Variovorax paradoxus: one gene and its partner. The protein of the gene in region 1 interacts with the protein of each later gene in a pairwise test. Links are inferred from orthologs where the notes say so. Each region holds a gene or a part of one and is shown on either strand. Other genes may lie near its edges. The genes, in order: GFK26_RS06485 and odhB.

Evidence for each region.
Region 2: the proteins of GFK26_RS06485 (region 1) and odhB interact in binary tests that used the Escherichia coli proteins (3 or more experiments, as listed by UniProt). The link is inferred for Variovorax paradoxus from one-to-one orthologs.

Annotation. Positions count from the first base shown.
Region 1 is NZ_CP045644.1:1,443,860-1,458,991, reverse strand. The notes cover bases 7,570-10,511. They hold GFK26_RS06485 (YbaY family lipoprotein), read left to right. Parts: upstream 7,570-8,789; coding sequence 8,790-9,233; downstream 9,234-10,511. Other genes in these bases: GFK26_RS06480 (adenylate/guanylate cyclase domain-containing protein), read right to left, coding at 9,278-10,511; GFK26_RS06490 (acetoacetate--CoA ligase), read left to right, coding at 7,570-8,758. In the rest of the region: GFK26_RS06535 (NAD(P)/FAD-dependent oxidoreductase), read left to right, coding at 1-215; fahA (fumarylacetoacetase), read right to left, coding at 421-1,743; GFK26_RS06520 (cyclase family protein), read right to left, coding at 1,746-2,552; GFK26_RS06515 (ABC transporter permease), read right to left, coding at 2,593-3,387; GFK26_RS06510 (ABC transporter permease), read right to left, coding at 3,384-4,154; GFK26_RS06505 (ABC transporter ATP-binding protein), read right to left, coding at 4,147-4,932; GFK26_RS06500 (ABC transporter substrate-binding protein), read right to left, coding at 4,929-5,876; GFK26_RS06495 (TetR/AcrR family transcriptional regulator), read right to left, coding at 5,873-6,664; more of GFK26_RS06490, read left to right, coding at 6,764-7,569; more of GFK26_RS06480, read right to left, coding at 10,512-11,242; GFK26_RS06475 (2OG-Fe(II) oxygenase), read right to left, coding at 11,469-12,134; GFK26_RS06470 (GFA family protein), read left to right, coding at 12,294-12,797; GFK26_RS06465 (LysR substrate-binding domain-containing protein), read right to left, coding at 12,799-13,701; GFK26_RS06460 (acyl-CoA dehydrogenase), read left to right, coding at 13,884-15,083; GFK26_RS06455 (CaiB/BaiF CoA transferase family protein), read left to right, coding at 15,092-15,132.
Region 2 is NZ_CP045644.1:4,809,993-4,825,043, reverse strand. The notes cover bases 6,229-9,089. They hold odhB (2-oxoglutarate dehydrogenase complex dihydrolipoyllysine-residue succinyltransferase), read right to left. Parts: upstream 8,359-9,089; coding sequence 7,099-8,358; downstream 6,229-7,098. Other genes in these bases: GFK26_RS22165 (2-oxoglutarate dehydrogenase E1 component), read right to left, coding at 8,413-9,089; lpdA (dihydrolipoyl dehydrogenase), read right to left, coding at 6,229-7,079. Also shown: GFK26_RS22205 (outer membrane protein assembly factor BamD), read left to right, coding at 1-594; GFK26_RS22200 (ATP-dependent DNA helicase), read right to left, coding at 634-2,724; GFK26_RS22195 (YdcH family protein), read right to left, coding at 2,721-2,927; GFK26_RS22190 (PP2C family protein-serine/threonine phosphatase), read left to right, coding at 3,035-3,805; GFK26_RS22185 (hypothetical protein), read right to left, coding at 3,822-4,472; cell division protein ZapE, read right to left, coding at 4,469-5,566; more of lpdA, read right to left, coding at 5,649-6,228; more of GFK26_RS22165, read right to left, coding at 9,090-11,289; GFK26_RS22160 (propionate--CoA ligase), read right to left, coding at 11,485-13,398; GFK26_RS22155 (isochorismatase family protein), read right to left, coding at 13,560-14,165; GFK26_RS22150 (TetR/AcrR family transcriptional regulator), read right to left, coding at 14,228-14,863; GFK26_RS22145 (4-hydroxyphenylacetate 3-hydroxylase family protein), read left to right, coding at 14,994-15,051. UniProt on the Escherichia coli protein: E2 component of the 2-oxoglutarate dehydrogenase (OGDH) complex which catalyzes the second step in the conversion of 2-oxoglutarate to succinyl-CoA and CO(2).

The DNA of each region.
Region 1 (15,132 bases):
GGCCGACCAGTCCGCTGGCCGAACAGCTGGGCTGCGCGTTCGACGACGGCCCGACCGGCCCGGTATTGCGCGTCGATGCGATGAAGACGACCACGGTGCCCGGCGTCTATGCGGCGGGCGATGTGGCGATGGCTTTCTCCAACGCCACGCTCGCCTCGGCCGACGGGCTGTTTGCCGGGGTGTCGATGCACCGCGCGCTGGTGTTCGGGGCCTGATTTCAAATTTTTTCGGTGGAGGCTGGCAAACGGCTCAGAACCACCCTATAATCTGAGGCTCACGCGGGAATAGCTCAGTTGGTAGAGCGCAACCTTGCCAAGGTTGAGGTCGAGAGTTCGAGACTCTTTTCCCGCTCCAAATCGCATGAAAAAGGCCACCTCACCAGGTGGCCTTTTTCATTGGCGCGGCGGTTTCACCCCGAGGTCATCCTCGCGCCGGCAGCACGGTCCCCCGGCTCTCGCCGAAACCGATGCGCGCATGGCCGGGCTTCTCGCACCAGCCGCGCAGCAGCACCGCATCCCCGTCTTCCAGGAATCCGCGCGTTTCGCCGTTGGCCAGCGTCACCGGGGTTTGGGCCGCGCGGGTCAGTTCGATGATCGCGCCGGCCTCGCCTTCGCCAGGGCCCGAGATGGTGCCGCTGCCGAACAGGTCGCCCGGGTTCAGGCTGCAGCCGCCCACCGTGTGGTGCGCCACCATTTGCGCAACGCTCCAGTACTGGTGACGGAAGCTCGTGCCCGACAGGCGCGACGGCCCGGTCTTCTGTTCGCGCGCCTGCTCGCTTTCGAGCCACACCTCGAGCCGGATGTCGAGCGCGCCGCCTTCGCGGTTCGCGCTGCCTTCCAGGTATGGGAGCGGTTGCGGGTCGTTCGCGGGCCGCGTCCATGCCTGGCGGTAGGGCGCGAGCGCTTCCATCGTCACGATCCACGGCGAGATCGTGGTGGCGAAGTTCTTCGCGAGGAAAGGCCCGAGCGGCGCCATTTCCCAGAACTGGATGTCGCGCGCCGACCAGTCGTTGAGCAGGCAGAGGCCGAAGATGTGTTCCTCCGCGTTTTCGAGCGGAATCGCCTCGCCCTGCGCATTGCCTTGGCCGATCCACACGCCCAGCTCCAGTTCGTAGTCGAGCCGCGCGCAGGCCTGGTAGGTCGGCGCCTTCGCGCCGGGCGCCATGGCCTGGCCCATCGGCCGGTGAAAGCGCTGGCCGCTCACGCCGATGGTCGACACGCGCCCGTGGTACGCCGTCGGCACCCAGCGGAAGTTGGGCGTGACGTCGCCGTCGGGGTTCATCAGGCGGCTGATGTTCAGTGCGTGGTCGATCGAGGTGTAGAAGTCGGTGTAGTCGCCGATGCGCGCGGGCACGGTGTAGTCGACCTCGGCCTGCGGCACGAGGCAGGGCTGCAGGTCGTCCGCCGTCGCGGTCGGTGCATCGCTGCGCAAGAGCGCGAAGATCGCATGGCGCAGCGCCTGCCAGGCGGACGGGCCGAGCGCGAAGAAATCGTTGAGCGCGGGCAACGCAGCTGCACGCGCCGCATCGAGCGCGAGGCCGTTGACGTGCGATCCCGCAGCCAGCGCCGCGAGGTCGAGCACCTGGTCGCCGATGGCCACGCCACCGCGGAACGGCTCGGGGCTGCCCATGCGACGGAACATCGCATACGGCAGGTTCTGGATCGGAAAGTCGCTGCCTGCGACGTTGGCCGATGTGACCCAGCTGCGAGCGCTGGCGTCGTGCGTGTGGTTGAGTTCGATCATGTTCAGACCGACGCCATCAGCGCGTCGTCGAAGATCGCCACTGCGCGCGTCCAGCCCGCCGAAGCGCCGCGGATCTTGTGCGGAAAGCAGCTGATGAAGAAGCCCGTGGGCGGCAGCACCTCGAGGTTGTGCAGCTTCTCGATGTGGCAGTAGCCGATGTCGCGCCCGGCCTTGTGGCCTTCCCAGATCAGCGACGCGTCCTGCGTCTCGCCGTATTTCTTCGCGGTGTGCACGAAGGGCGCGTCCCAGCTCCACGCGTCGGTGCCCGTGAGGCGCACGCCGCGCTCCAGCAGGTACATCGTCGCTTCGTAGCCCATGCCCGCGCCGGCCGACACGTAGTCGTTGTTGCCGTAGCGCGAGCCCGCGCGCGTGTTGACCACCACGATCTCCAGCGGGCTCAGCGTGTGGTTGATGCGCTTGAGCTCGGCCTCGACATCGGCGGCCGTGACCACGTAGCCGTCGGCAAAGTGGCGAAAGTCGAGCTTCACGCCGGGCTGGAAGCACCATTCGAGCGGTACGTCGTGGATGGCGATGGCGGGCTTCTTCTCGCCCAGTGCCTTGTCCATCGTCGAGTGAAAGTGATAGGGCGCATCGAGATGCGTGCCGTTGTGCGTGGACAGCTGCACCAGCTCCACGGCCCAGCCTTCGCCGTCGGGCAGGTCTTCTTTCTTCAGGCCGGGAAAGAAAGGCTCGATCTGCTCGAAGGTGTTGTCGTGCGTGAAGTACTGGATCTTCGGCGCGAAGGCCGGTGGATCGGACAGCACGTCGTTTTCGAGAAAGATCGACAGGTCGACGAACTTGCGTGGCATGGCGAGGCTCCTTGTGGGGTGTTGGATTTGATGTACTTGATCAGGGCTGCTGCCAACGCAGCAGGCGCTTTTCGGCAAAAGCCAGCAGCGCGTTGCTCACGAAGCCGATGAGCCCGAGCAGCACGATGCCGGCGAACAGGTCGCTGGCGCGGAAGGCGCGCGCCGCCAGCAGAATCGCCTGGCCCAGGCCGCTTTGCGAGGCGATCATTTCGCCCACCACCGCGACGATCAGCGCGATGGTCAGCGCCAGCCGCATGCCGGCCAGGATGTCGGGCATGGCGTTGGGCAGGCCCATCTTCCAGATGTACGCGGCGCGCGACATCTGCAGGCAGCGCGCCACTTCCGACAGGCGCGGCTCCACGGCCGCGAAGCCGTGCACCGTGGCCAGCAGCACCGGCCACATCGCGCCGAAGGCGACCACGAACAGCACCATGCCGGGGTTCAGCCCGAAGATCGAAATGGCCAGCGGCAGCAGCGCCGAGGCAGGCAGCGGGCGGATGAACTCCAGCGTCGGCTGCACCCACGCGCGCACTGCGGGCGACACGCCGATGGCCGCGCCCAGCAGCACGCCGAACAGCGAGGCGAGCAGCCAGCCTTCGACCATGCGGCCCACCGTGGCCTGCGTGAAGGCGAGCAGTTCGCCGTTGCCATCGTTGCCCGCAGAGAGATTGAGCCCTTCGAGCAGGCTCGCGAAGGTGGCCTGCGGCGTGGGCAGGAACACGCGGCTGACCCAGCCCGCGTTGCTCGCCACCCACCACAGCGCGACCAGCGCGAGCAGCACACCCACCGAGCCCAGCCACCCCAGACCGAGTCGGTCGTTGCGGTTGTTGTTCATGGCTGCACCCCCATGCGGCGCGCGACGAAGGATTGCAGCCGCACCATGCCCGCGTTGACCGCGAAGCCCACCACGCCGATCCAGCCGAGCCACGCGAGCATCAGCGCGGGGTCGAAGCTCTGCTGCGCGATCATCATCGCGTAGCCCATGCCGTGCGGATTCGCGGCGATCTCGACCGTCACGGCCACCACCAGCGCCACCGCCACGCCCAGGCGCAGCGCGACGAACAGGCGCGGCACGATGGCCGGCAGCACGATCTTGAAGGCACGTTCGCGCGCCGACAGGCCGAGCACGCGGCTCACCTCGAGCAGCCGGGGCTCGATCTGCTGCACGGCCGACTGCACCAGCACCAGCAGCGGCCAGAAGGTGGCGAAGGCGACGATGGCCACTTCCATGCGCACGCCGAAACCGAAGCCCAGCATCGCGAGCGGGATCAGCGCAACCGAAGGCACGGGGCGCAATACCTCGATGGAGACGGAGCCCAGCTGCGCCGCGCGGCGCGAGAGACCGAGCACCAGGCCGAGCGCAATGCCGAGCACCGCGCCCAGCAGCAGGCCGAGCGCCGCTGTGCCCAGCGTGAAGCCCGTGGCCTGCCAGAGCGAGCCATCCATCGCCGCGCCGACGAAGGCCTTGGCCGCCGCGCTCGGTGGCGCGAGCGCATCGCTGCCCAACGCTGCCGCGCGCCGCGCGTACCACTCGAAGGCGCCGACCAGCACCGCGGGAAACACCCACGGCCGCAGCCAGCGAAAGAGGCGGCTTTCAGTCATGGCCCTGCTCGATGAAAGCGAACAGCTCACGCCGCAACTGCAGGTAGTCCGGATGCTCCTTGGTCGTCAGCTGGTCGCGCGGGCGCGGAATCTTCACGTCGATCATCCGCGCGAGGCTCGGCCGCCCCGGTCCGGGGTTGGCCTGCAGTGCGATCACGCGGTCGCCGAGGTAGATGGCTTCTTCCAGGTCGTGCGTGACGAAGAGCACCGTGAGCCCGTCGTCGCGCACCAGCCGCGCGAGCTCGTCCTGCAGGCTCTGGCGCGTGAGCGCGTCGAGCGCGCCGAAAGGCTCGTCCATCATCATCAGCTCGGGCTTCTGCGCGAGGCAGCGGGCAATCTGTGCGCGCTGCTGCATGCCGCCCGACAGCTGCACCGGAAACTTGTGCGCGTGCTTCGCAAGCCCGACCTTGCCGAGCACGTCGGCAATGCGCGGCGCGCACTCAGCCGTGGGCACGCCGGCCGCTTCGAGCGCGAGGCTCACGTTGCCTTCGACCGTGCGCCACGGCAGCAGCGCGCGGCCGTAGTCCTGGAACACGAAGGCCACTTCGCGCGAGGGCGCCGTCATCGGCACGCCCTTGCGTCGCACCTCGCCGGCACTCGCCGTGACAAGGCCGCTGGCTGCGCGCAGCAGCGTGGTCTTGCCGCAGCCGCTCGGGCCGACGATGCAGACGAACTCGCCGCGCGCCACGTCGAACGAGGTGGGTGACAGGATCTCGCGCCCGCCGAGGCGGATCGCGACACCGTCGAAACGCAGGAAGGAATCGGCGACCGCGCTCACTTGGCGATCAGCTTCGCAACGTCGATGCTCGTCTTGAGCATGTCCTGCTCCTTCATGAGTCCGGTCCAGTAGCCCAGTTGCTTGTCAGTGACGACCGGGCCGGGTGGCGAGACCTGCACCTTGGCGAGCACCTCGGCCGGCAGCTTGATGTACTTGCCGATGGCCGCGCGCACCTTGGCGTCGTTCTTCGGCTGCTGCATGAAGGTCGCGGATTCGACCAGCGCCTCGCGGAAGGCGCGCGCCGTGGCAGGGTTCTTCGCCACCCACTCGCGCTTGGCCGCGTGCACGATGGTCTGGTTGTTCTCGGGCAGGAAGGTCGAGTAGTACGAGGCCACATAGCCCGCGCCGCTCTCGGTGATGCGGCTCATGAACGGGTCGGCCGACACCACCGCATCGACCGAGCCGCCGCGCAGCAGGTCGGCATGCTGCGGGAACGCGGCCTCGATGAAGTTGACCTTGCGGTAGTCGACGCCGCTGTCCTTCAGCCACGCGCGGAAGGTCACGTGCAGGAAGGCGCCGAGCCCCGGCACGCCGATCTTCTTGCCCACGCAGTCCTGCGGGCTCTTGATGCCCGAGCCCGCGCGCGCCACGAGGCCGAAGCCCGTGATCGTCTTCGAGGTGAGGCCGCCGCCGGCCACCAGCACGAGGTCGAGCCCGCCGTCCACCGCCTGCAAAAACACCGAAGGCGTGGGCCCGCCGATCTGCAGCGAGTCGGACTGCAGCGCCGCCGGAATGGTGGAGTTCAGCGGAATGAACTTCAGCTCTACATCAAGGCTGCGCTTCTTGAAGTAGCCCTCTTCGGCCGCCACGAAGACCGAGGCGAAGTCGGTCACCGCCGTGTAGCCGAACACAATCTTCGGGTGCGCCTGCTGTGCGCGCGAAGGCAACGAGGCGGTGGCCGATGCGGCCGCGAGCGCCGACAGCAGGGTGCGTCTTTTCATCATGGCTGGGGTCTCCTGGGAATGGTCTTTTTCGTGCGTGAGGGCTTGGCGGCGACGGCCTTCGGCGCAACCTTCGAAGCGGCTTTGGGCCGGGGCAGCGCGGCGCGCAGGCCGCCGACGATGAAGTTCACGAGCATCGGCGCCACGGCCGGGTCGGCGCGCCGGTTCTCGCCGCGCGAGAGCCGTTCGATGCGGCTGTCATTCAGGTGGTGCAACAGCGCGCCGAGCGCGAACTGGTAGCCCCACGCGACCTGGCCGTGCGTGGCGTGCGGCAGCGCCACATGCAGTGCATCGATGTAGGCCTCGGCGAGCGGGTCGAAGTAGCCGCGCAGCACGCGGTCGGCTTCCTCGGTCGCGTGGTACAGCTCGCGCGCCACCAGCAGTGCGTAGTACTCGCCCTCGGTGCTCGCGCGCAGCGCCAGCACGGGCGCGGTGAAGGCTTCGATGATGCGCGGCAGCGTGCGCGCATCGTCGGGGTCGATGGTCACGGCCGCGAGGCGCGCGAGCCGTTCCTCGATGGTGTGGCTCCAGTGTTCGAAGATTGCGTGGAACAGCTCGTGCTTCGGGCCGAAGTAGTAGCCCACCAGCGCGAGCGGCACGCCGGCTTCCTCGGCGATCTGGCGGATCGTCACCGCGTGGTAGCCGTGCTGCGCAAAGAGCTTCTCGGCCGCCAGCAGGATCGCCTGCCGGCGGTCGGGTCGCGCGGGCTCGGGTGCGACGGTCGGGACGCCTGAGGTACGTGCTGCCTGAGTGGCGCTGCGTTTGCGGACCGTCGGTGTGCGAGCGTTCATGGGGCGTATTGAACGGCTGTACAAAAATGTTGAACACGCGTACAAACCCTGAGGTCAACCCTCATTGAGCACGGCCGTTCGCGGCGCTACGCTCGTGGCATGCCCGCTCCCAACATCCCCCAGATCCGCCTCTATCAGAACTGGCTGCGCGACACGCGCGGCTTGGCCTTCGACAGCTACGACGCGCTGTGGCGCTGGTCCGTCACCGACCTCGATGCCTTCTGGCAGAGCATCTGGGACTACGCCGGCCTGCACTCGCCCACGCCCCACACCGCGGTGCTCGCCGAACGGCGCATGCCCGGCGCGCGCTGGTTCCCCGGTGCGCAGGTCAACTACACGCGCGAGGTGCTGCGCCACGCCGACGCGGCCCATGCGGCCGGCCTGCCCGCCATCGTGAGCGACAACGAACGCGGCGAGGTGCGCGACCTGTCGTGGCCCGAGCTGCGCCGCCAGGTGGCCGCGGTGGCGCTCACGCTGAAGTCGCTCGGCGTGCGCCGCGGCGACCGCGTGGCCGCCTACATGCCGAACGTGCCCGAGACCATGGTGGCGTTTCTGGCGTGCTCCAGCATCGGCGCGGTGTGGAGCGTGTGCGCGCCCGACATGGGCACGGCCGCCGTGGCCGACCGCTTCCGCCAGATCGAACCCACGCTGCTCATCGCGGTCGACGGCGTGCACTACGGCGGCAAGCCGCTCGATCGCAGCACGGTGCTGCAGGAGCTGCGCGGCCAGCTGCCGAGCGTGCAGAAGCTGCTGCTCGTGCAGACGCCCTTTGCTGCGAACGCGGTGGCGCACGACGTCGAATGGCAGCAGGCCATTGCGCGCGACGACGCCGAGGTCGCGGCCTTCGAGCCCGAGTGGCTGCCTTTCGATCACCCGATCTGGATCGTCTATTCGAGCGGCACCACGGGCCTGCCCAAGCCCATCGTGCACGGGCAGGGCGGCATCCTGCTGACCATGCACGCCTGCGGCCTGCACAACGACGTGGGCGCGAGCTACGGCGCCAACAACCTCGGCGAGCGCTACCACTGGTACAGCTCCACGGGCTGGGTGATGTGGAACTCGCAGCTCTCGGGCCTGGCCTTCGGCGCGACCATCTGCATCTACGACGGCAACCCGGCGGGCAGCAAGGAGAAGCCCGACTGGGGCGTGCTGTGGCGCTTCGTCGCCAAGCACCGCGTCACCTTCTTCGGCGCGGGCGCGGCCTACTTCACCAACTGCATGAAGGCGGGGCTCGTCGCCAAAGACTGCGGTGATCTGTCGCGCGTGCGCGCACTTGGCAGCACCGGCTCGCCGCTGCCCGACGAGGTGCAGCGCTGGGGCTCGCAACAGATCCTCGATGCGGGCTCGACCGGCGTGTGGTGGTGCAACATTTCCGGCGGCACCGACTTCTGCGGTGCCTTCGTCGGCGGCAACCGCGAGCTGCCCGAAGTGCCGGGGCAGATGCAGTGCCGCGAACTCGGCCACGCAGTGGAAGCCTGGAACGAGCAGGGCCAACCGGTCATCGGCGAAGTCGGCGAACTGGTGTGCACGCAGCCCATTCCGTCGATGCCGCTGTACTTCTGGGGCGACGAAGGCAACGCACGCTATGTGTCGAGCTACTTCGACACCTACCCCGGCGTGTGGCGCCACGGCGACTGGATCAAGATCGGCACTGATGGCGGCTGCATCATCTACGGCCGCAGCGACGCCACCATCAACCGCCAGGGCCTGCGCATGGGCACGAGCGAAATCTACAGCGCGGTCGAAGGCCTGCCCGAGGTGCTCGACTCGATGGTGGTCGACCTCGAATACCTGGGCCGCGACAGCTACATGCCGCTGTTCGTGGTGCTGCGCCCCGGCGTGGCGCTCGACGATGCCATGCGCACGCGCATCAACAACGCGATCAAGACCTCGCTGTCGCCGCGCTTCGTGCCCAACGACATCTTCCAGGTGGCCGAGATTCCGCGCACGCTGTCGGGCAAGAAGCAAGAGCTGCCGATCAAGAAGCTGCTGCTGGGCCAGCCGATCGAGAAGGTGGTCAACCGCGAGGCGATGGCAAACCCCGGCAGCCTGGATTGGTATGTCGCTTTCGCCGCGGAGCGTGCCTCCGCATAATGGGGCGATGAAAAGACGCACCAGCCTCCTCATGCTCTCCGCGATTGCCGGAGCCTCCGTCCTGAGCGCCTGCGCTTCCTCGGGCACGCCGGCGACGCCCAAACCGGGCGCCGCGCCGCTGCGCGTGACGGGCACCGTGGCCTACCGCGAACGCATCGCGCTCGACCCTGCAGCCGAAGTGCGCGTGCAACTGCTCGACGTGTCGCGCATGGACGCGCCCTCGGTCGTGCTCGCCGAACAGCGCATTCCCGCCAACGGCAAGCAGCCGCCCTTCGCCTTCGAACTCAGCGTGGATGCCGCCCGCATCGATCCGCGCATGCGCTACGCCGTGGCGGCGCGCATCACACGTGGCGAGCAGCTGCTGTTCATCAACGACACGCAATACGCGGTGCTCACGCAAGGCAACGGCACCACCGCCAACCTGATGCTGGTGCGCGCGACCACGCCACCGCCGCCGCCGCGCCCCTCGCGCTGATCGACCCACCCGCGCGACACGATGCTCGCGCGGATCGGTCCTGGTCAGGTCAGCAATTCGTGGAGCACCATGCGCGTCTGCCGGCCGCGCAGCTCCACCAGCTCTTCGATGCGACGCGTGGCCAGCCGCCCGTTCAGGGCCGCGAAGGTGGCCTCTGAAATCAGCATGCGCGTGCCCAGCTGGCGGTTCGCGCCTTCGATGCGGCTCGCCACGTTCACCACGTCACCGAACGCCGTGTAAGACAGCCGGTCGTTCGACCCCAGCACCCCCGCCACCACCACGCCCGTGTGGATGCCGATGTTCGTGCGGAACTCGGGCAGGCCCTGTTCGGCCCACTGCCGGTTGAGTGCGTGCATTTCGTCGTGCAGCTCCAGCGCGGCGCGGCAGGCCTTGTACTCGGCGTCTTCCAGGTCGGCCGGCGCGCCCCACAGGACCATGATGCCGTCGCCGATGAACTTGTCGATCACGCCGCCGTGGCGCGCGAACACATCGGCCGCGAGGTTGAAGTACTCGGTCAGCTGGCGCACCAGCACGTCGGCCGCGATCGATTCGGAAATCGACGTGAAGCCTTCCACGTCGGTGAACATCACCGTCACCTGGCGCGGCGAGCCATTGGGTGCGAGCGCGTGGCCCTGCGCCACCAGCTGGTTGATCACGTCCACCGGCACGAACTTGCTGAAGGCCTTGAGGCTGCGCGCCGAATCGTCGAGCGCCTGGTCGAGGTGCTGGATTTCGAGCACGCGGCTGGGTTCGCGCGGCAGGTCGTCGAGCTCGAGGCGGCCGATGCGGTGCGCGATGCGCGAGAGGTTCTCGACCGGTGCCGTCACCAGCTTCGACAGCTTCAGCGACATGTACAGCGCGAGTCCCAGGAACACCAGCGCCAGCAGCAGCGACCACGCCACTGCGCGGCGCAGGCCACCCAGCAGCACGTCTTCGGGCACCCAGCTCACCAGCTGCCAGCCCGTCGCAGGAATGCGCGAGGCCTGCACCAGGTAGCGCTTGCCTTCGTGGCTGAACGCGAAGGCCCTGTCACCGCTGCTGCCGGCGATGCCGTCGGCCGTCATCTGTGCATCGAGCGCGCCGAGTGCGCCCGTGGGCGCCTCCAGCGTGTGCAGCACGCCCGGCATGTCGCTGCGCGCGAGCACCTTGTGGTCGGCGCTCAGCAGCGCGCTGTTGCCGTTGCCGTTGCGGCTGAACAGCCGCACGAACTCCGACAGCCGGCCCAGCGAGACATCGCCCGCCACCACCATCGCCTGCGGGCTGCCCTCGGCCTGGCGGCGCTGGCTCGGCAGGGCGTAGGTCACGCCGAGTTCTTGCGCGGCGGCGAACACATAGGGGCTGGTCCAGACCGGTGCCTGCGTCTTGCGCGCCTGCACGAACCAGCTGCGCTGCGTCGGGTTGTAGTTGCTGCGGTAGGCCTCGACGCGCTGCGTGGCAAAGCGCTGCTGCACATCGGCCTCGGAGCCCAGCGGCAGCTTGTATTGCCACGTCTCGGTGGTGAAGTCGGCGCTGCGCGCGATGTGGCGGATGGCCGGCACCGGGTAGCGCAGCGCCATCAGCATCTTGCCCTCGACGTTCGCCACGTAGACGCTGTCGAGCTCGGGCGATTGCTGCAGCAGCGTCCACAAAAGCTCGGCCGTGCGCTCGACGTTCTCGCCAGCCGGCGTGAGGCTCGGCGAGCTGCCGATCGCGCCGACCGCCGACTCGGCCTTGGACAGGAAGGCCAGCACCTTGTCCTCGATGCGGTCGTGGTTCGACTTGTGCGCGGAGGTGCCGATCGTCGTCACCAGCCGCTGCGAACCCCAGTAGCCCAGCGTCACCAGCAGCAGCGACTGCGCCAGCGCCACGGCACTGACGATGGACCCGACATCGACCCGGAAGCGACGGGGTCGCCGGGGCGGTGGGATTTCAGCGGAAGAGGGTGACGGAGACGGTGGCAACGGCGTGGTGACGTGCGCGAAAGACGGGCGACCCGCCGCATCCGGAGGCCCGGACGATTTCTTGTACATACAGCTCCCTGACGACAACGCGGAACGGACCCCGGCTCCTCATCACGAGGTCGTGGTCCGGCGTCCGGAGGGGGTTGCGGGGCCGATCGTGTGCGCCGGCCATCCTGGCAATCCCCCGGATGCGCGCGGGATTTTCGCTTGTATTTGGTACATATGTGCAACTTTGCACGCTCGGTGCCAAGTTGCTGCGCCCGAGGGCTTGCTTACGAACGGGCGTTCGTTTTAGTCAACGTGCGTCGTGAAAGATCAGGCCCAGCGTGTGGCGCCGCCCGCTGCGCACGCGGCTCACGCCATGGCGCATCGTCACGCGGTAGCTGCCGCGCGTGCCGGCCACGGGCCGCTGGTTCACCGCAAAGATCACCGCCTCGCCTTGTGCGAGCGGCACCACCTCGGCGCGCGACTGCATGCGCGGGCGCTGCTCGGTCAGCACGAACTCGCCACCCTTGAAGTCTTCACCGGGCCGGCTCAACAGCACCGTGAGCTGCAGCGGAAATTGCAGGTCGCCGTACAGGTCCTGGTGCAGGCAGTTGTAGTCGCCTTCGTCGTAACGCAGCAGCAGCGGCGTGGGGCGCAGTTGGCCCGCCGCATGGCAGCGGTCGAGGTAGGCCGCGTGGTCCGGCGGATAGTCGGCCGGCTGGCCCATCGCAGTGGCCCATGCATTGGCCAGCGGCGCGAGGCGCTCGTACAGCGCGCTGCGAAACGCCACGAGCTTGGACGGCAGCGGGTTCGCAAAGTACTGGTACTCGCCCTGGCCGAAGCCATGGCGCTGCATGACCACGCGGCTGCGGAAATACTGCGGCTGTTCGTACATCGCGGCGAGCGCCGCGCATTCCTTCGGCGTGAAGAGCGCGCCGCTCGCGGCGCAACCGCGTGTGGCGAGGTCGGCGTCGATGCGGGGCCAGTCGAGGGCTTCGACGCGGGAGGGACGGGGAGGTCATGGGGGCAGTGTCGCGCTGCTGATGCGTGAGGGCTCGCCGTTTTCGGACGCGGGTTTCGGTGGAGCAGGCCCGGCTTGAGCGATCATCCCGAAGACCCAGCCCGAAAGCCTTCCATGAGCACCCAGAACCCCACCCCTCAAGACACCGCCAGCGACTGGCAACTCCCGTGGAGTGGCGGCTGCCGCTGCGGCCAGGTGCGCCTGCGCATCACTGCACCGCCGCTGCTGGCGATGGCCTGCCATTGCACCGGTTGCCAGCGCATGAGCGCCAGCGCGTTCTCGCTGTCGTTGGCCATCCCGACGCCGGGCTTCGAGGTGGTGTTGGGCGACCCCGTCATCGGCGGCCTGCACGGCGATTCGCATCACTTCTTCTGTCCGCACTGCAAGAGCTGGATGTTCACCCGCACCGAAGGCATGGACGAGTTCGTCAACCTGCGCCCCACCATGCTGGACCGGCACGAATGGGTCGTGCCCTTCGCCGAAACCTGGACCGACGAGAAGCTGCCCTGGGCGACGACGCCGGCGGTGCACAGCTTCGGCAAGCTGCCGGAGTTCGCGGCCTTCCCGGCGTTGATTCAGGCGTATGCGCAAGAGGGTGCGCGGCCGGCCAAGGCCTGAATCACCCCTCCCGCGCCTGCCCCAACAACCAATCACTGAACAACTTCAACAACGGCCGCTGGTCCGCCCGCTCCGGCGTCACCAGGTAGTAATTGCGCTCACCCGACAAGGGCCGCGGGCAGGCCACCACCAGCTCGCCACGCGCCAGCTCGTCGGCCACCAGCATGGTCGGCATGAGCGCCACGCCCAGGCCGTGCGACGCTGCAGCAGCGAGGATCGAGAACAACTCATAGCGCGGGCCGCCGCGTGCGTTGGGCGCGTCGATCTGTTGCGCGTCGAACCACTGGCGCCAGCCGTCGGGGCGCGTGCTCTGCTGCAGCAGCGGCATCTGCGCGATGGCGTCGGGTGACACGGCCTGGCCATCGGGCAGCAGCGACGGGCTGCACACGGGCACCACGTCTTCGTGCATCAGCAACACAGCGCGCGTGCCAGCCCAGTTCTCGACCTGCGCGGGCGTGCCCGCGTACAGCGCAGCGTCGAACTCCGCATCGGCGAACAGGAAGGGACGGGTGCGCGTCTCGATGTGCACCACCACGTCGGGCTGCAGTGCTGCAAAACCGCGCAGGCGCGGCACGAGCCAGCGCGTGGCGAAGGTGGGCACTGCGGCCAGCGACAGCGAACCGCCTTCGCCCTGGTGCGCCATGGCGTCGAGCGTGTCGCGTTCCATGGCCTCCAGGCGGCGGGCGATCTGGCGCGCGTAGGCTGCGCCGCTGGCCGTCAGCGCCACGCCGTGCCGCGTGCGGCGGAACAGCGCCACGCCCAGGAAGGCCTCGAGCGACCCCACCTGGCGCGACACCGCGCTCTGCGTGAGCGCCAGTTCCTGGGCGGCGCGGGTGTAGCTCTCGTGGCGCGCGGCGGCGTCGAAGCACACGAGGGTTTGCAGGGGGGGGATCTTGCGGCGCATGTATGCCGGGAGTGTATGACTGGCGAGGTGGTTTCGCCTGTAAATCAACAAGATGTCTCTCAAGATGTGCGTCATGCGCATATCTGGGTGAGGATTCATCGTTTGCGCCGGGCCCCCTGCGTGGCTACGATCGACCGCATTCCCCTTCTTTTGTTTCTTCTTCCTTTTCCGGAGACATCCACATGGCCGCCAAAGCGCAATTCCACTGGGACGACCCCTTTCTTCTCGACCAGCAACTGACCGACGAAGAACGCATGATCCGCGACGCGGCCAACGCCTACTGCCAGGAGCGCCTGGCGCCCCGCGTCATCGAAGGCTTCCGCAGCGGCGAAACCGACCCCGCGATCTTTCGCGAAATGGGCGCGCTCGGCCTGCTCGGCCCGACGATCCCCGAGCAGTACGGCGGCCCCGGCCTGAACTACGTGGCCTACGGCCTGATCGCCCGCGAAGTCGAGCGCGTCGATTCGGGCTACCGCTCGATGGCCAGCGTGCAGAGTTCGCTGGTGATGGTGCCGATCTTCGAATTCGGCACCGAAGCGCAAAAGCAGAAGTACCTGCCCAAGCTCGCCACCGGCGAATTTATCGGTTGCTTCGGCCTGACCGAACCTGACCACGGCTCCGACCCCGGCAGCATGGCCACGCGCGCCAAGAAGGTGCCGGGCGGCTACGCGATCAGCGGCTCGAAGATGTGGATCAGCAACTCGCCCATCGCCGACGTGTTCGTCGTGTGGGCCAAGGAAGTCAGCGAAAGCGGCACCGTCGGCCCGATCCGCGGCTTCGTGCTCGAGAAGGGCATGAAGGGCCTGAGCGCTCCCGCCATCCACGGCAAGGTCGGCCTGCGCGCCAGCATCACCGGTGAAATCGTGATGGACGGCGTGTTCTGCCCCGAAGAAAACGCTTTCCCCGAAGTGCAAGGCCTCAAGGGCCCGTTCACCTGCCTGAACAGCGCCCGCTACGGCATCTCGTGGGGCGCGATCGGCGCCGCCGAAGACTGCTGGCACCGCGCCCGCCAGTACACGCTGGACCGCAAGCAGTTCGGCCGCCCGCTCGCCGCCAACCAGCTCATCCAGAAGAAGCTGGCCGACATGCAGACCGAGATCACGCTGGGCCTGCAAGGCAGCCTGCGCCTGGGCCGCATGAAGGACGAAGGCATCGCCGCCGTCGAGATCACTTCGATCATGAAGCGCAACAACTGCGGCAAGTCGCTGGACATCGCCCGCATGGCGCGCGACATGATGGGCGGCAACGGCATCAGCGACGAGTTCGGCGTGGCACGCCACCTGGTGAACCTCGAAGTGGTGAACACCTACGAAGGCACGCACGACATTCATGCGCTCATCCTGGGCCGCGCCATCACCGGTATTGCCGCTTTCGCGAACTGACCCGACGCATGACCACCAAGCCCGCAGCACTCGACGGCATCAAGGTCCT
Region 2 (15,051 bases), 3.4 Mb from region 1 along the record:
CTGGCCCAGCAGGCCCAGCTTGAGAAGGCCTACGCCCAGCACAAGGCAGGCGAAAAAGCCAACGCCATCGCCACGCTCGACCGCTTCATGAAGCTGCACCCGGCCAGCCCGGCGTTCGACTACGCGCTCTACCTGAAGGGCGTGATCAACTTCAACGACGACCTGGGCATGTTCGCGTTCCTGACGCGCCAGGACCTGTCCGAGCGCGACCAGAAGGCTGCCAAGGAATCGTTCGAATCCTTCCGCGACCTCGTGACGCGCTTCCCCGAATCGCGCTACGCGCCCGACGCGCGCCAGCGCATGAACTACATCGTGAACTCGCTCGCGCAGTACGAAGTTCACGTGGCGCGCTATTACTACTCGCGTGGCGCCTACCTGGCGGCCATCAACCGGGCACAGATCGCGCTGGCCGACTACCGCGAAGTGCCGGCGCTCGAAGAAGCCCTGTACATCATGGTGAAGTCGTACGACGCACTCGGCATGAAGGACCTGCGCGACGATGCGCAGCGCGTGCTGACCACCAACTACCCGAAGAGCTCCTACCTGGCCAACGGCTTCAAGGGCAAGGACGATCCATGGTGGAAGCTCTGGTAATCCAGAGCCAGCCGACCACTTCGGTCACTTCGGTAGATCTCAGTAAGGTTTCTTGAGCGCGTCGATCGCGCTCTCGAAATCCGCTTCGGTTTCCAGCCGGCGCATCGGCGGCAACGCCGCCAGCAGCCGCCGGCCATAGCCCATCGCCACGAGGCGCGTGTCGCAGATCGCGAGGACGCCGCTGTCGGTTTCACGGCGAATGAGGCGCCCCGCTCCCTGTTTCAATGCCACGGCCGCTTCGGGCAGCGAGTAATCGCTGAACGAACTGCGCCCCTGCGCTTCGAGCCGCTGCGAGCGGGCCTCCACCAGCGGGTCGTTGGGCGGCGGGAACGGCAGCTTGTCGATAACGACGAACTGCAGCGCGTCACCCGGCGCATCGAAGCCTTCCCAGAACGACGCCGACGCGACCAGCACGCAGCCTGCGCGCCCGTTGCTCGCGCCTTCGCGGAAGCGGTCCATGAGCACGCGCTTGGGCAGCTCGCCCTGCACCAGCACCTCGGGCCGCGCCTCCGTCTGGAGCAGCTCGAACTGCTGGCGCATCGCGTCGCCGATGGTGCGCAGCGCGCGCAGCGTGGTGGTGAGCACCAGTGTGCGCCCGCCGAGTTCGGCGGCACCGTGTGCGGCCAGCTTGGCCACCTGCTGGCTGTGCGTGGGATCGTTGGGCTTCGGAAAAGCCCGCGGCACGTAGATCGCTGCCTGCGAGGCGTAATCGAACGGACTCTGCACGCGCAACACTTCGGCGTCGCGCAGGCCGCAGGGCTCGGTGAACCAGCGCAGCGTGGGGTCGTCGCCCAGCGTGGCGGAGGTGAACACCCAGGCGCGGCGGCTGTCTTCCTGCGGTGGCGGCGGGACGGCGCCGTGCTCGGGGTCTTCGTCGTCATCGCCTTCATCCCCGTATGGCAAGTCGGACTCCACAGGCTCGTCGGTCAGCTTGAGCACCCGCTTGCGCATTGCATCGGCGATGTCGAGCGGCGACTCGATCAGGCGCAGCTGCGTGCCCACATCGACCCAGCGCACCGAGTCGAGTTCGCAGGGTTGCGCGAAGCGCGCGGTGCGTTTGGCAAGCTGGCGCGCGCGCTCGTGCAGGCGCACGAAGTCGGGCGAGATTTCGCTCACCGTGTCCAGCCCGTCGGCGGCCTGTACGAAGGCGTCTTGCAAGTCGTCGAGCGCGCCCTGCCAGGCCTCGGCATTCACGCCCTCGGGTGCAGGGCCGATCCAGCGCAGCTTGGCGCCCGGCCACTGCTTGCCGACCACCAGGCGCAGTTCGCGCGCCGCGCGTTCGACGCCCGCCACCAACTGCTGCCAGTCGACCAGCCCACGCGCATGCTGCAGGCCTGCGCCGAGCATGTCGCGCGCAAAGTCGAGTGCCTGTCCGCTGCCGAGCTGCGCGCCGAGGAACTGCACGCCGGTTTCGTTGAGCTGGTGCGCTTCATCGAACACGACGACGCTCACGGTCGGCAGCAACTCAGCCATGCCGGTCTCGCGCACCGCGAGGTCGGCAAAGAACAGATGGTGGTTGATGACCACGATGTCGGCCGCCAGCGCCTCGCGCCGCGCCAGGTTGACGTGGCATGACTTGAACTGCGGGCATTGCGCGCCCAGGCAGTTCTCGCGCGTGGAGGTGATCAGCGGGATCAACGGCGAACGTTCGTCGAGCCCCGGCAGCTCAGCCAAGTCGCCGGTGCGCGTGGCTTTCGACCACTGCTCGATCTTTGCCAGCGTGCGCAGGCTGCCGCGCTCGGGCAGCGAAGCGTCGTGGCGCGCCATGTCGAGCCGGTGCAGGCACAGGTAGCTGCCCCGCCCTTTCAGCAGCGCCGTGCGTATCGGCAGTGCGAAGGCTTCGACGAGGCGCGGCAGGTCGCGGCCGAACAGCTGGTCCTGCAGGGTCTTGGTGGCGGTCGAGAGCAGCACGCGCTCGCCGCTCAGCAGCGCGGGCACGAGGTACGAAAAAGTCTTGCCCACGCCGGTGCCGGCCTCGACCACGAGGATGCCGCCGTCGGAGATGGTGCGGGCCACGGCCATGGCCATTTCGGTCTGGCCGCCGCGCTCGCGGAACTGCTCGGCGGCCTGCGACAGCACCCCGTCCTGCGCGAACGCGTCGCGCACCTGGTTTTCGAGCGGCGACGTCACGCCGGCTCTTTCGGGTCGAGCGCGTTCTCGAGCCGGGCGATCTGGTCGCGCAGGGCGAGGCGGCGTTTTTTCAGGCGGCGCATCAGCAATTCGTCGGGCGGCGCACTGTCTTCCGAGAGCCGGTCGATGGTGGCGTCGAGGTCGGCATGCGCGATGCGCAGCTCGATCAGCTGACGGGAAAGGGAATGAAGATTGGAGTCCAACGGTGGGGGTGCGCGTGCCGCATGGGGCCGCGCGTGTTCATTCGATAATACGTCCTGACACGAACCCCAGAGAAGACAGAAAGCGCGCCTCTGGCGCCCCAGCGCTCATGACCCAAGGCTTTCGACTCGCCGCAGCCACCGGCCTCCACAAGGGGGACCGCCCCTACCAGCAGGACCAGGTGCTGTTGATGAGCCATCCGCGCACGCCGGGCTGCGTGCTCGGCGTCATCGCCGACGGCATGGGCGGGCGCAGCGGCGGGCGCAAGGCGTCCGACCAGGTGCTGATGACCGCGCGCCAGCTCTTCACCCGTTTCAGCCCCGAGCGCGACGACCCTGCTGTCGTGCTGCGCCAACTGCTCGAAGACGCCCACACGGTCATCAAGCTCACGGCGCTGTCCAGCGAGCAGGAGCCGCACAGCACGCTGGCCGCCTTCCTCATGACGCCCCAGGGCGGCTGCGCGTGGATCCACGCGGGCGACTCACGCATCTATCACTTCAACGACGGCGCGCTGGTCAAGCGCACGCGCGACCATTCGTATGTGCAGGCGCTGGTCGATCGCGGCCAGATCAGCGAGGCCGAGGCCAACATCCATCCGCAAGGCAACATCCTGCTGGGCTGCCTGGGCATGACGACCACGCCGCCGCCCGTCGATCCGCACCACATTCCCAAGCTGCAGCCGGGCGATCTGCTGATGGCCTGCAGCGACGGGCTCTGGCACTACTTCTCGCCGGAAGAGCTGGCCAGCGTGCTGTACGCGCAGCCGCCGCGCGATGCGGTCGAAATTCTCGTGGGGGAAGCCCGGCGCCGCGCACGCGGCACGGGCGACAACATCTCGATCGCGGTGCTCAAGCTCGACCCGCTGCCTGCGGCGGCCTGAGCGACCGCCCGTTGGCTCAGGGCGCCGGTGCCGGCGGCAACGGCGCACCGCGCGGCTTGGTGCGCTCGGCGTTCTGGCGTTCGCGGTTGGCGCGGTGTTCCGCCGCCCGCCTTTGCTTTTCTTCGAAGCGCGTGGTCGCGGCCGGTGCATCGGCGCGGCGCTGCGCCGCCTTGGCCTGCTCGTCGGCATGGGCCTTCTGCTTGTCCTCGAACTGGCGCTGGCGCGCGTCCGCATCGGCCGCCGTCGCGGCGCGGCTCGCCGCGTGGTCGGCGGCGCGCTGCTCGCGCGCCTTCTGGTCTTCTTGCGACTTCTCACGCTGTTCGCGCGAATCCTGTGGGCGCTGATTGGCGGCCTTCTGGTCGAGCTTCTGCAGCTCGGCGGCGCCGCTGCGCTGGCGCTGGATGTCGTTGATCGCGGTTTCCTGCCGCTTGATGTGGTCGGTTTCCTTGCGACGGCGGCTGCGGCTTTCGCGCAGGCAGTCTTCAACCGCAAACTTCGCGTAGCAGGCCGCGCGCTCCTTCGCGTAGCGCGACTCGATGGCCTCGCGCTCGGTGGAGAGGCGACTGCGTTCGGCTTCGAGGTCGGCGCTGCCCGAGGCCGCATTGGACTGGGCCCAGAGCGGCAGGCTGGCCAACGCCAGGAACAGGGCAAGAGCGGTTTTTTTCATGTGAGTCGGGTGTCGACGATGCGGCGTTCCAGGGCGAGGAATTCGCTCGACTGCATTTCGGTGAGCCGGGACACTGTGCGCGGAAACTCGTGCGCCAGCGGGCCCTCCGTGTACAACGCCTCGGGCGGCACCTCGGCCGACATGATGAGCTTGCAGCGCCGGTCGTACAAGACGTCGACCAGCCAGGTGAAACGGCGTGCTTCCGAAGCCATGCGCACCGGCATGTGCGGCACGTCCGACAGCAGCACGGTGTGGAACTGGCTCGCGATTTCCAGGTAGTCGTTCTGCGAGCGCGGACCGCCGCACAGCGTCTTGAAGTCGAACCACACCACGCCGCCGGCCTTGCGCCGCGCGCGGATCTCGCGCTGCTCGATGTGCAGGATCGGGTTTTCGTCCGCCGTCTCAGCCAGCTTGTCGAAGGCGTGGCGCAATTCCTTCTCGGCCGCCGCGTCGTTCGGCGTGAGGTACATGCGCAGCTGCTCCAGCGTGCGGCGCCGGTAGTCGGTGCCGTTGTCCACACTCAGCACCTCGAGCTTCTGGTTGAGCAGTGCAATGGCGGGCAGGATGCGGTCGCGGTGCAGGCCGCCCGGGTACAGGTCGTCGGGCTTGAAGTTCGAGGTGGTGACAAAGCCCACGCCGTTGTCGAACAGCGACACGAGCAGCCGGTGCAGGATCATCGCGTCGGTGATGTCCGCAACGTGGAACTCGTCGAAGCAGATCAGCTTGTAGCGCTTGGAGATGCGCAGCCCCAGCTCGTCGAGCGGGTTCACGGTGCCTTGCAGGTCGCGCAGTTCGCGGTGCACCTCGCGCATGAACTCGTGGAAGTGCAGGCGCGTCTTGCGCCGCAGCGGCACGGCGTTGAAGAACAGGTCCATCAGGAAGCTCTTGCCGCGCCCCACGCCGCCATACATGTAAACACCGCGCGGAAGCTCCGGCCGGTTGATGAGCTTCTTCAGCGCGTTGGAGCGCCGGGCCTTGTACTCGCCCCACTCGGTGGCGCAACGGTCGAGCGCCTCGACGGCCGCGAGTTGTGCGGGATCGCTCTTGAACCCGCGTACCGCGAGCTCCGCTTCGTAAGCCTGTTTGACGCTCAAGGGATCGGATCGCTTCAAAAATGGAGAGCCCCGACCGCCCCGCGAGGGTCGATCGGGGCCGGGTTCGCTCAAGAACCGGAGATCAGAAGTTGAGCGTGCGCTTGTCCACGGCCAGGGCCGCTTCCTTGGTGGCTTCCGACAGCGACGGGTGCGCATGGCAGATGCGCGCGATGTCTTCGGCGCTCGCCTTGAACTCCATGGCCACGACGGCTTCGGAGATCAGTTCGCTGGCCTGCGGGCCCACGATGTGCACGCCCAGGATCTCGTCGGTGGTCGCGTCGGCCAGGAACTTGACCATGCCGGTCGTGTCGCCCAGCGCGCGTGCGCGGCCGTTCGCCAGGAACGGGAAGGTGCCGGCCTTGTAGGCGCGGCCCGCGGCCTTGAGCTGCTGCTCGGTCTGGCCGACCCATGCGATCTCGGGGCTGGTGTAGATCACCCACGGCACGGTGTTGAAGTTCACGTGGCCATGCTGGCCCGCGATGCGCTCCGCCACGGCCACGCCCTCTTCCTCGGCCTTGTGCGCCAGCATCGGGCCGCGCACCACGTCGCCGATGGCCCACACGTTGGGCAGGCTGGTCTTGCAGTCGTCGTCCACGGCAATGGCGCCGCGTTCGTCGAGCTTCAGGCCCACGGCTTCGGCGTTCAGGCCGATGGTGTTGGGCACGCGACCGATCGAGACGATCAGCTTGTCGACTTCCAGCGTCTGGGCTTCGCCCTTAGCGTTGGTCCAAGCAACGCTCACACCCTTCTTCGACGACTTGATCTCACCGACCTTGACGCCGAGTTCGATCTTCAGCTTCTGCTTGTCGAAGGCCTTCTTGGCTTCCTTGGCGATCTGCTCGTCCACGGCACCCAGGAAAGTCGGCAGTGCTTCGAGCACCGTGACTTCGGCACCGAGGCGGCGCCACACCGAGCCCATTTCGAGGCCGATGACGCCCGAGCCGATCAGGCCCAGCTTCTTCGGCACCGCGCCGATGCGCAGCGCGCCGTCGTTCGAGAGGATGTTTTCCTCGTCGAACGGCGTGCCCGGCAGCGCGCGGGCGTTGGAGCCCGTGGCCAGGATGATGTGCTTGCCGCTGATCGATTCTTCAGCGGCGCCCGCCACCTTGATCTCGTAGCCGGCTTCGTCCGCCTTCACGAACGAACCACGGCCATGGAAGAAGCTGACCTTGTTCTTCTTGAACAGGTACAGGATGCCGTCGTTGTTCTGCTTCACGACCTGGTCCTTGCGGGCCAGCATCTTCTCGACGTCGAGGCCGAGGCCTTCGACCTTGATGCCGTGGTCCGCAAAGTGGTGGCCGGCCTGCTCGAAGTGCTCCGACGATTGCAGCAGCGCCTTCGACGGAATGCAGCCGACGTTGGTGCAGGTGCCGCCCGGTGCGGGGCCGCCCTTGCCGTTCTTCCACTCGTCGATGCAGGCCACGTTGAAGCCGAGCTGCGCAGCGCGGATTGCCGCGATGTAGCCGCCAGGACCGCCGCCGATGACGACGACGTCGAATTGCTTGTTTGCCATCTGTGTCTTGCTCCCCGGATCAGATGTCGAACAGCAGGCGCGACGGATCTTCCAGCGCTTCCTTCATGGCGACCAGGCCCAGCACGGCTTCGCGGCCGTCGATGATGCGGTGGTCGTAGCTCATGGCGAGGTAGTTCATCGGGCGAACGACGATCTGGCCGTTTTCGACCACGGCGCGGTCCTTGGTGGCGTGCACGCCGAGGATGGCCGACTGGGGCGGGTTGATGATCGGGGTCGAGAGCATCGAGCCGAAGGTGCCGCCGTTCGAGATGGAGAACGTGCCGCCGGTCATTTCTTCAATGCCCAGCTTGCCGTCTTGGGCCTTCTTGCCGTACTCGGCGATCTTCTTCTCGATGTCGGCAAAGCTCATCTGGTCGGCATTGCGCAGGATGGGCACCACCAGGCCGCGCGGCGAACCGACGGCGATGCCGATGTCGAAGTAGCCGTGGTACAGGATGTCGTTGCCGTCGACCGAGGCGTTGATCACCGGGTACTTCTTCAGCGCGTGCACCGCGGCCTTCACGAAGAAGCTCATGAAGCCGAGCTTCACGCCGTGTTCCTTGGTGAACGCGTCCTGGAACTTCTTGCGCAGGTCCATGACCGGGGCCATGTTCACTTCGTTGAAGGTCGTGAGGATGGCGTTGGTCGATTGCGATTGCAGCAGACGCTCGGCGATGCGGGCGCGCAGGCGGCTCATCGGCACGCGCTGTTCCGGGCGTTCGCCCAGGTCGGGTGCGGCAGGCGCTGCGACCTGTTGCAGCGCGGGCTTGGCAGCCGGTGCGGCGATGGCGGCGGCAGGCTTGGCACCGGCAGCAACCGCGCCGAGCACGTCGCCCTTGGTCACGCGGCCATCTTTGCCCGTGCCGGCCACGTCGCTGGTCTTCAGGTTGTTGTCGGCCAGCAGCTTGGCAGCGGCGGGCATGGCGACGTCGGACTTCGAACCACCGGTGGCGGCGGCTGCCGCTGCGGGCGCAGCAGCGGCCGGTGCGGCGGCGGGGGCAGCAGCTGCAGCAGCGGGCGCTGCGGCGGCGGCCTTGCCGTCGGTGTCGATCTTGGCGATCAGCTGCTCGGCCACCACGGTGGCGCCGTCGGGCTGGATGATTTCGACCAGCACGCCGGCCGAGGGAGCCGGCACTTCGAGCACGACCTTGTCGGTTTCGATCTCGATCAGGATTTCATCGACGGCGACGGCTTCGCCGGCTTTCTTCTTCCAGGTGAGCATGGTGGCTTCGGCCACGGATTCGGAAAGCTGGGGGACTTTGACTTCTACGATAGACATTTGGAGTGAGCTCCGATTTGTTCTTGAGGGTGTTCGTGTGAAAAGGGGCGGTTCTTACTTGGTCAGCACGAAGCCCTTGAGCTTGCCAAATGCGCCATCGACCAGCGCCTTCTGCTGTTCCTGGTGCAGGTGCGAGTAACCGACTGCCGGCGATGCCGAGGCGGCACGGCCGGAGTAGCCGAGCTTCTGGCCGTCCTGCATGTTTTCGTGGATGTAGTGCTGCACGAAGAACCAGGCGCCCTGGTTCTGCGGCTCGTCCTGGCACCACACGATGTCCACGAGGTTGGGGTACTTCTTGACCTCGGCGGCGAAGGCCTTGTGCGGGAACGGGTAGAGCTGCTCGACGCGGATGATCGCCACGTCGTCGTTGCCCTGCTCTTCGCGCTTCTTGGCCAGGTCGTAGTAGACCTTGCCCGAGCAGGCGATCAGGCGCTTGACCTTCTCGGCCTTCAGGCCCTTGCTGTCGGGAATGACAGTCTGGAAGCTGCCCTTGGTGAACTCGGACAGCGGCGAGGTCGCGTCCTTGTTGCGCAGCAGCGACTTGGGCGTGAGGATGATCAGCGGCTTGCGCAGGTTGCGCACCATCTGGCGGCGCAGGATGTGGAAGATCTGGCTGGCCGTGGTGGGCTGCACCACCTGCATGTTGGTGTCGGCGCTCAGCTGCATGAAGCGCTCCAGGCGGGCCGAGCTGTGCTCGGGACCCTGGCCTTCGTAGCCGTGCGGCAGCATCAACGTGATGCCGTTGACGCGGCCCCACTTCACTTCGCCCGAGGCGATGAACTGGTCGATCACCACCTGCGCGCCGTTCACGAAGTCGCCGAACTGGGCTTCCCAGATGACGAGCGTGTTGGGGTCGTTCGAGGCGTAGCCGTATTCGAAGGCCAGCACGGCTTCTTCGGACAGGATCGAGTCGATGACGACGAACGGGGCCTGGTTCTCGGCCACGTTCTGCAGCGGCGTGTAGGTGCCGGTGTCGAACTTCTCGCGGTTCTGGTCGTGCAGCACGGCGTGGCGGTGCGTGAACGTGCCGCGGCCGCAGTCTTCACCCGACAGACGCACCGGGTAGCCGCTGGCCACGAGCGAGGCGAACGCCATGTGCTCGCCCATGCCCCAGTCGACATTCACGTCGCCGCGGCCCATGGCCGCGCGGTCGTCCAGCACCTTCTTGACGAGCGGGTGCACGGTGAAGCCTTCGGGCGGCGTCGTGATCTTCTCGGCCAGACGCTTCCACTCGGTGGTCGGAATGGCGGTGTCGCCGGCGTCGGTCCACTTCTTGTTGAGGTACGGGCTCCAGTCGACGGCGTATTTGCTCTTGAAGTTGGTGAGCACGGGGTCGACAGTGTTCTTGCCTTCGTCGAAGGCGGCGCGCTGCGCCTTGACCATGTCGTCGCCGAGCGTGTCGCCCAGGCCTTGCGCGGCCAGCTTGTCGGCGTACAGCTTGCGCGTGCCGGGGTGCTGGGCGATCTTCTTGTACATCAGCGGCTGGGTGAGCGAAGGCGTGTCCTGCTCGTTGTGGCCCAGCTTGCGGAAGCAGATGATGTCGACGACCACGTCCTTCTGGAATTCCATGCGGAAATCGAGAGCGAACTGGGTGGCGAGCACCACGGCTTCGGGATCGTCGCCGTTCACGTGCAGCACCGGCGCTTCGATCATCTTGACGATGTCCGAGCAGTACAGCGTCGAGCGGCTGTCGCGCGGGTCGCTGGTGGTGAAGCCAATCTGGTTGTTGATGACGATGTGCACCGTGCCGCCGGTGGAATAACCACGGGTCTCGGCCAGCGCCAGCGTTTCCATCACGACGCCCTGGCCTGCGAAGGCGGCGTCGCCGTGCACGATCACGGGCAGCACCTGCTTGCCCAGCGGATCGCCGCGGCGGTCCATGCGGGCGCGCACCGAGCCTTCGACCACGGGGTTCACGATTTCCAGGTGCGAGGGGTTGAACGCCAGGCTCAGGTGGACCGGGCCGCCGGGGGTGGTCACGTCCGAGCTGAAGCCCTGGTGGTACTTGACGTCGCCGGAGGGCAGGTCTTCGGGAGCGGTGTGGTCGAACTCGGCGAACAGGTCGGCGGGCATCTTGCCCAGCGAGTTCACGAGCACGTTCAGGCGGCCGCGGTGGGCCATGCCGATCACGATCTCCTGCACGCCCTTGATGCCGGCCTGGTTGATCAGCTCGTCCATCGAGACGATGAAGCTCTCGCCGCCTTCGAGCGAGAAGCGCTTCTGGCCGACGTACTTGGTGTGCAGGAAGCGCTCGAGGCCTTCAGCGGCCGTCAGGCGGTTCAGCACGTGCTTCTTCTGCTCGGCGCTGAGCTTGGGGTTGGTGCGGGCGCTTTCGAGCTTCTGCTGCCACCAGCGCTTGTGGTTCTGGTCGGTGGTGTACATGTACTCGGCACCCATCGTGCCGCAGTACGTTTCACGCAGGGCATTGAGCAGGTCGCGCAGCGACATGGTCTCTTTGCCGAAGAAGGTGTTGCTGGTGTTGAACACCGTCTCGAGGTCGGCGTCGGTGAAACCGTAGAACGAGGGCTCGAGTTCCGGAATGGCGGGACGCTCGGCGCGCTTGAGCGGGTCGAGGTCAGCCCAGCGGGCACCGACGTTGCGGTAGGCGGCAATCAGCTGCTGGACTGCGGTGCGCTTGCGGCCGAGTTCGGAGTCGGCACCGCTGGCCTGCACGACCTTGGTCGTGCCCTGCTTTGCCAATTCGGCAAAGGCGTTGATGACGGGGAGGTGCGGGACGTCGCGGGCGCTGGTGCCGTCGGCGGCGGGAACGTTCTGCAGGGCGTCGAAATACGTGCGCCAGTTGTCAGGAACGCTGCCGGGGTTGGAAAGGTAGTTTTCGTACATCTCCTCGACATAGGGCGCATTGCCGCCGAAGAGGTAGGTGTTGCCTTGATAGGCGGTGTACGCCGTGGGCGTAGAAGAATCGCTCATATTCCGCTGACCTTCGCTTCCCTGGAGGAAGCACTAGCTGGTTAAGAAACCTTCCGCGACACGGCTGGACCGATTGGCGGATGCGACTGTGGCTGGGGAAGGGCCTGAGTACCTTGGCATTGTGCCACGTCAACCATATGACGGCTGAACGCTGCTACGCAAGGCCCGCAACCCTGCCCCGGTTCACGCCTTCGGTCAGGTGGCGGACAGCAACTGCTTGATCTGCTGCAGCGTGGCCGGATCGTCGATGGTGGTCAGGTCGCCCGGGTCGCGCTGTTCGCAGACAGCCTGGATGGCGCGGCGCAGCAGCTTGCCGCTGCGGGTCTTGGGCAGGCCGCTCACGAAGCGCACGCGCGCGGGCCGCGCCAGGGCGCCGAGCTGGTCGGCTACGACCTTCATGATCTCGCCCTCGAGTTGAAGCGCCGCGTCGGCGTCGGTCACGGCCAGGCCGTCTTTCGGCACGACGAAGGCCATCGCCACCTGGCCCTTGAGCGTGTCGGCCACGCCGACCACCGCCACCTCGGCCACGTTGGCGTGGCCCGAAATGCTCTCTTCGATCTCGCGGGTGCCCAGGCGGTGGCCGGCGACGTTGATCACGTCGTCGGTGCGGCCCAGGATGTAGAAGTAGCCGTCGGCATCGCGGATGCCCCAATCGAAGGTCGAATAGACCATCTTGCCCGGCACGCTCTTCCAATAGGTGTTGACGAAGCGCGCGTCGTCCTTCCACACGGTCTGCATGAAGCCGGGCGGCGTCGGGCCCTCGACCACGACCACGCCCTTCTCGTTCGCGCCGGTGAGCTCTTCGCCGGTCGACTCGTGCAGGATCTTGATGCGGTAGCCGTACATCGGCACGCCGGGGCTGCCGAACTTGCTGGGCTTGGCTTCCACGCCGTTGGCGACCGTGATCATCGGCCAGCCCGATTCGGTCTGCCAGTAGTTGTCGATGATCGGCACGCCCAGGCCGTCGCTGATCCAGCGTGCGGTCGGTTCGTCCAGCGGTTCGCCGGCCAGGAACAGTGCGCGCAAGGTCGACAGGTCGTATTTCTTGAGCAGCGCGGGGTCCTGCTTCTTGAGCACGCGCACCGCGGTGGGCGCGCTGAACATCACCGTCACCTTGTACTTCTCGACCAGGCGCCACCAGATGCCGCCGTCGGGCTGCTGGTCGATGCCCTGCGTGGGCAGGCCCTCGTACATGATCGTCGCCATGCCCGCGATCAGTGGGCCGTAGACGATGTAGCTGTGGCCCACCACCCAGCCGATGTCGCTGGTCGAGAAATACGTTTCGCCAGGCCGGCCATCGAAGATGTGCTTCATGCTCGCGGCCAGCGCCACGGCGTAGCCGCCCACGTCGCGCTGCACGCCCTTGGGCTTGCCGGTCGTGCCGCTCGTGTAGATCGTGTAGCTGATGTCCGTCGACGCCAGCCAGGTGCAGGGCACCTGCGCATCCAGGTGCCTCTGCCTCAGCTCGCCCGCCAGATGGTCGCGACCGGCGACCAGGTCCATCGCCGCAAGCCCCCGGTCGGTCAGCAGCACGGCCTCGGGCTTGTACTTCGACAGGCGGATGGCTTCGTCGAGCAGCGGCTTGTACGCGATGACCTTGCCGCCGCGCGAACCGGCGTCGGCACTCACGACCACCTTGGGCTCGGCGTCCTCGATGCGCGTGGCCAGCGAGCCGCTGGCGAAACCGCCGAACACCACGCAGTGGATGGCGCCGATGCGCGCGCAGGCCAGCATCGCGAAGGCGGCCTCGGGAATCATCGGCATGTAGATGAGCACGCGGTCGCCCTTGCCCACGCCCAGTTCGACGAGGCTGGCGGCGGTGCGCTGCACCTCGGCGTGCAGCTCGGTGAAGCTGTAGCTTTTTTCGACGCCGGTTTCGGTCGACACGAAGATCAGCGCCGGCTGGTCGCCCCGATCGGCCAGGTGCCGGTCGACGGCGTTGTGACACAGGTTGGTGGTGCCGCCGACGAACCAGCGCGCGAACGGCGGCTGGCTGGCGTCGAGGATCTGTTGCGCGGGCGTGTGCCAGTCGATCAGTTGGGCCTGCTCGGCCCAGAAGGCCTCGGGCGCATCGACGGACTGGCGGTAGAACTCTTCATAGCGGCTCATCGGGATCTGTCTCCTGTTGTATGGATGCCGTTCCGGACACGAGGCCGAAACTGAATTCATAATTATGGGGACCGATCTTGCGGGAAGCTGACAGCCGCGGCAATCCGGGCGGCACCCGGTTGCCGGGCTGCCCTTCAACAGCAATTCAGTGGATCAGCGGACTAGCGGATCAGCGCCTGCAGATCGCGGAACGCCGGGTGCTCGGCGGTGCGCAGCCACTCGAAGCCGACCATCTCGGTGGTCACGAGTTCGGCGCCCGCGCCGGCCAGGCGGTCGAAGGCCGCGTCGCGGTTGCGCTCGGTGCGCGAGCTGCAGGCGTCGGTGACAACCCACACGTCGAACTCGTCCTCCAGCAGGTCGAGCGCGGTCTGCAGCAGGCAGACATGGGCTTCGCAGCCGGCGATCACGATGGTGTTGCGCTCTTCAGCTTCGGCCGGGGGCTTCTGCAGGTGCTTGGGCAGGCTGCGGGCGTTGCCCTGCGGCGCGGCCTTGGCGGGCGGACGCAGCCATTCGCCGAGCCCCTCTTCCACGCCGCTGAAATGCATCTTGGCCAGCGTCTTGCGGCAGAAGGCACGGATCTCGGGCAGGTTCTCGCCCAGCTTGGACGGGTTCTGCTCGGTGCCCCAGACCGGCACGTCGACCCACTGCGCCATCTGGCCCAGGCGTGCTGCATTGCGCGCCGCCGCTTCGCCTTCGAAGATCGCCGGCATCAGCCGCGCCTGGTAATCGACCAGGACGAGTTGGGATTGCGTGGCGTCGAGCAGCATGGACTTCTTCTTTCAGGTATCGGTTGAACTGGGCTGAACCGTACCACTGAAAAGAGCGGGTTTCACTGCGTCTTCCGCTGGCGCTGCGGGGCCGATCGCTGCACCAGCTGCGCGAGGTAGGTCTTGAACAGCGCATCGGCCGACTGCTTGAACATGCGGATGCGCCCCGTGTGCTGCATCAGCAGCAGGCCGACGCCGTGCGCGAACAGCGCCGTGTTCTCCTGCTGCGCGAGGTCGGCATCGAGGCCCAGAGCCAGCAGCGCCTCTTCGCAGGGGCGCAGGGCGTCGTAGAGACGGTCGTTCAGCTCGTGGTCGAGCGCGTGCGTCAGTCCACGGGGCCGCATGCCATGCACCAGATAGAAGCCGAGGTCGAGGTCGCGCGGGTTCGCCGCGTAGAAGTCGAACCAGGCCTGGGCCTTGGCGGCCAGGGTCTGGTCGGGACGGCTCTCGGACACCGCCACCTCGGCCACGGCGGCCTGCAGGCGCAGCAGCGACTCGTCGAGCAAGGCCGCGTAGATCGCCTCCTTGCTCTCGAAGTACGAATAGATGGCGCCCGGCGTGTAGCCGGCTTTCCTGGCGATTTCACGGATGCTCGCGCCCTCGATGCCGGCCTCCGCGAACACCGTGCGGGCGGCGTCGAGCACCAGGGCGCGGCGGGCGTCGGTGAGGGTCTGGCGGCGTTGGAGCTTGGCGTGCATAGGCGGGACTATAGCTCTCGACCCGTTCGCCGATCAATTTTTCAAACGTTGATCTAAAAATTGAACAATGTTTAAATCTTCAAGCCAACGGTCAGAAAAAGATCCCCACGAGCCCCTGGAGACAACCCCCATGAATGCCCCGCCTTCCGACGCCCTCTTGATGTCCGGCGCCGACTACCGTGAATCGC